2 regions of the Bacillus sp. MUM 13 genome follow, and region 2 is predicted to be linked to the other one. Evidence: riboswitches for the same ligand, from Rfam matches in the RefSeq annotation. Region 2 holds a riboswitch; the other holds the start of a gene.

Region 1 (2,208 bases), on a different contig from region 2:
ACCATGGATTTCAAACTCGATGGAACGTGTCGCACTGTGCAGAATGGCAGGAGCCGCATAGCCTGCTGCAAGCTCCTGTATCGGCCGGAGATGGACTCCATATAAGTAATCCGCATCAGCAACAACTCCCTTTCCAGCCAGCTTCAGGGCGCCTGCTCCCACCTCTTCTGCAGGCTGGAAAATAAAACGTACACCTATTTGTTTCTTCAGATGTTCATTATGCTGCAGGCTCCATAAAACGCCTAATACCAGTGTCATATGGGCATCATGCCCGCAGGAGTGATTGGCCTGCATTTTACCGTTTACTTCCTGGTATAGGGCATCCATATCTGCCCGGATGGCAATGATTGGACAGTTTCCGCTGAAATTCCCCATGTCTCCAATCACACCTGTACAGTCGTCAAATGTGGTTACCCTATGGCAGCCTGCATCCTTTAAAATGCACTCAATATATTCTGTAGTTTTCCACTCTTCCCAGCTAAGCTCCGGGTTTTTATGAAGATGGCTGAAAGTTTCATAGACTTTCTTTTTAAATAGATCTGTTAATGGCTGTGATTTTGAATTCAAATGTTCCATTCCTTTCTTTACTTAATGTCATACTAATGATGTATTAAGTCTTTTGAGCGATATGAAGAAGAATTGAATGTAATGGGGAAAAGGATACAGGCCCGTTATCGAGTATGGATTTTTAGGAATTTAGACAGACCCTCACAAAAGAAAAAATTTTTAGAATACTATAATTATACATATTAGTGAATGATCTGCTTTGTTTCAATATGAATCAATGAAAACAATTTATTGAAAGTATGGCGGGCTTTATATCAGCGACGGTGTGCCTGGGAAAAAATTTTAGCTTCAGTGAAAAACGCGAGGAACTTCCTTACATAATTTCCCTAGAACAAGATAGCCTTAAATCTGGTTATTTTTCCAAACTGTGAAGGTTAATTTGCACAGATGGATATTCTTTGCATGCATTTTCTATTACATCCAGCTAATTATCCTTGTTCTGTCTGACAAATATTGATAGAATGTGAAATTATAATTAAATAGTTAACAAGCTATGATTGCTGGGGATCAGACTTCAGCAGGAGCAGTTTCTGGAGAGACCGCACATGTTTGCGGCGCCGAAGGGTTCACTATCTCAGGCAAAAGAACAGAAGTTTAATAAACCGTAAATTTTTTATTTTCTTTAAGATAATAAAAAAACATTTATTATTCTGTGCGATGAGATTGGAGAACTCCAGTCTCTTTTTTTATTGTCTTTGCAGTGCAGTTGGAATGGTGTTATCAGTGAGTGTGTCAGGCAAGTTTGAAACAGCTTTTTTTACTGAATATAAACGGGGGAATGCAGGATGGAACAGCAGGAGTTAAAGAGAGATCTGAAAAATAGGCATGTACAGCTGATTGCAATTGGCGGCACGATAGGGACCGGTTTATTTCTTGGCTCAGGGAAAGCGATACAATTAGCTGGTCCCTCGATTGTATTGGCCTATCTCATCGTAGGGATTGCATTGTTCTTCGTTATGAGGGCACTGGGAGAACTGCTTCTGTCTAATGCCGGATATCAGTCCTTTACGGATTTTGCCGAAGAGTATATCGGTCCGTGGGCTGGGTTTGTGACAGGATGGACCTATTGGTTTTGCTGGATCATGACGGCTATGGCTGACATGATAGCGGTTGGCGTGTATGTACAATACTGGTTTCATATTCCGCAATGGGTTCCTGCTGTCGTCTGTTTAGTCGTTTTATTGGGGCTTAATCTGCTGACTGTTAAGCTTTTTGGCGAATTGGAGTTTTGGTTTGCCTTAATCAAGGTGATTACCATTCTTGCTTTAATTATTATCGGGATCGTTTTGCTTTTTATTGGATTCAAAACAGATGCAGGAACGGTTTCCGCGGGAAATCTGTGGAATTTCGGAGGAATATTTCCGCATGGGATATCCGGATTCCTGCTTTCCTTTCAGATGGCCGTGTTTGCATTTGTCGGGGTCGAATTAATCGGTGTTTCTGCAGCAGAAACAGCAGATCCCAAAAAAAATATCCCTTCAGCCATTAACAAAATTCCGCTGAGAATTCTCTTTTTCTATGTAGGAGCATTGATTATTCTTTTATGCATCAACCCGTGGAACCAATTGTCTGCAGACAATAGCCCTTTTGTAAAAACGTTCAGTTTAGTGGGCATTCCTGTTGCTGCCGGAATCATTAATT
Region 2 (2,208 bases):
ACGCCCATTGGCTGACAAGGGAAGCGGGTACAAGAATCAGGACTTTTTTAACCAGGCCGCGGATCATGTATTCCTTTAATATAAGCCCTGCTTCAATCGTCTTTCCAAGCCCTACCTCATCGGCAAGGATCGCTTTGCCATTCATTTCTTCCACTACCTGTTTTGCTGCCTCAAGCTGATGGGGAAGCGGGACTAATTGCGGCAGATGCTTTGGCGCCTGCAGACCTTCAAAATCCGGGACAACGAGCCGCCTTTCGATATCTGCGGCCAGTTTATACAAGTCCCAGTTCGCCCATGGCCCGTCTTTTTCAATCTTTTGTAAAAACTCTTCTCCCCAGTCTTGATCGAAGCTTATTTCAATCTTCATGGTCTTGCCCCCTAAGCAGAATGAATAATGAGATATCTATAAAATTGAGCTAAACACGAACATTAGAAGGTTGAAAAATAAAATTAGTAAGTTGTTTGCGTTTTCAAGATAAAAGTTATTGCGGAAAAAACATTCTTAATGGTAGGATGGGAATAGAATTTGAGTTTTACAAATTTTCATACTGGCAGAAAACATACCTGCAGTTTCTAAATGATTGGATTGCTGGTTTTCTCATAGTATGTACAATGGGTCTTTAAAATATAAGCGGATGAAGGCATGGGGAGAGACTGCATGGCGCAGCGCCGAAGGAGCAAGCTTAACAGCGAATCTCTCAGGCAAAAGAACTCTTGCTGGACGCAGCTCTGGAGAGAGTCCGCGTTACGGGACCACCAAAGGGGAAAGCCTACTAAAGGTAAACTTTCAGGTTTCAGGACAGAGAATTATGCCCAAAGAGGGCAGCTCTGTCCTTTTTTATGCCCTTTTTTCTAAGAAAGCTGAAACGTTGTATGAGCCGCAAAAGAAAGATTTTTAATCTTATTTTTAAGGAGGCAGCATTTTGACAGAATTAAAAAGAACACCATTATTCGAAGTGTACCGTGAGAGCGGGGGCAAAACGATTGATTTTGGCGGGTGGGAATTGCCTGTCCAGTTTTCCGGAATAAAAGAAGAGCATGAAACCGTCCGTACCAAAGCAGGACTATTCGATGTATCTCATATGGGTGAATTTGAAGTGAAGGGACCCGGAAGCATTGAATTTCTTCAGAAGATGCTGACAAATGATATCCTGAAGCTGCAGCCCGGCGGAGCCCAATATACGGCCATGTGCTATGAAAATGGCGGAACTGTTGATGATTTGATCGTATATAAAAAATCGGATGAAGAATATCTTCTGGTAGTCAATGCTGCTAATATCGATAAAGATTTTGATTGGCTTCAGGCAAGCAAAATAGAGAATGTTGAATTGACAAATGTTTCTTCCCATTATGCCCAGCTTGCACTTCAGGGCCCGGCAGCGGAAACCGTGCTTCAAAAATTATCTAAAAATACTGATTTGAGTGAAATAGGGTTTTTTAAATTCAAGGAAGATGTTGACTTGAACGGAATCACAGCCCTGGTTTCAAGAACGGGCTATACAGGCGAGGACGGATTTGAAATTTACTGTGAAAGTGCATCCGGTCCAGCTCTTTGGCGGGAGATCCTTGCTGCAGGCAAGGAGGAAGGCATCCTTCCTATTGGGCTTGGAGCCCGGGATACGCTCCGGTTTGAAGCCAATCTTGCTCTATATGGACAGGAGCTTACAGCTGATATCACTCCGATTGAAGCGGGAATCGGCTTTGCTGTCAAAACCGATAAAGAGGCAGATTTCTACGGGAAATCTGTTTTAAAGAAGCAAAAAGAAGAAGGAGCCCCAAGAAGAAGCGCTGGAATTGAAATGATAGACAGAGGGATTCCGCGCCATGGCTACCCTGTATTTTCCGGGGGAGAGCAGATTGGTGAGATCACTACAGGCACCCAGTCTCCGACACTGAAGAAAAATGTGGGACTTGCCCTATTAAAAAGGGAGTTCACTGAAATTGGCACAGAAGTGGAAGTCGAAATCAGGTCAAAAAGATTAAAAGCTAAAGTCATAGCGACACCTTTTTATAAAAAACCGAGAAAATAGAGGGGAATGAATGATACATGACGCATCGCTATCTGCCGATGACAGAGCAAGACAAAAAAGAAATGCTGGCTGAAATCGGTGTTTCAGCCGTTGATGAGCTTTTCAGCGACATACCGGAAAAAGTCCGTTTCCAGGGTGAATATAACATCAAACCGGCCAAAGCCGAATCATCTCTCAT

The links. Region 2 has a riboswitch for glycine ahead of gcvT (glycine cleavage system aminomethyltransferase GcvT). Riboswitches for the same ligand answer to the same signal wherever they lie in the genome.
Region 1: linked by a shared signal. The riboswitch ahead of BIV59_RS01260 (amino acid permease) and the one ahead of gcvT (glycine cleavage system aminomethyltransferase GcvT) in region 2 are both predicted to bind glycine.

Annotation. Positions count from the first base shown of each region.
Region 1 is NZ_MLYQ01000002.1:56,992-59,199, forward strand. Features, by position in the region: gene BIV59_RS01255 (M20 peptidase aminoacylase family protein) at 1-567, opposite strand, end outside; glycine riboswitch at 1,088-1,167, shown strand; gene BIV59_RS01260 (amino acid permease) at 1,353-2,208, shown strand, end outside.
Region 2 is NZ_MLYQ01000013.1:51,775-53,982, forward strand. Features, by position in the region: gene BIV59_RS04725 (DEAD/DEAH box helicase) at 1-367, opposite strand, end outside; glycine riboswitch at 636-724, shown strand; glycine riboswitch at 728-805, shown strand; gene gcvT (glycine cleavage system aminomethyltransferase GcvT) at 924-2,030, shown strand; gene gcvPA (aminomethyl-transferring glycine dehydrogenase subunit GcvPA) at 2,048-2,208, shown strand, end outside.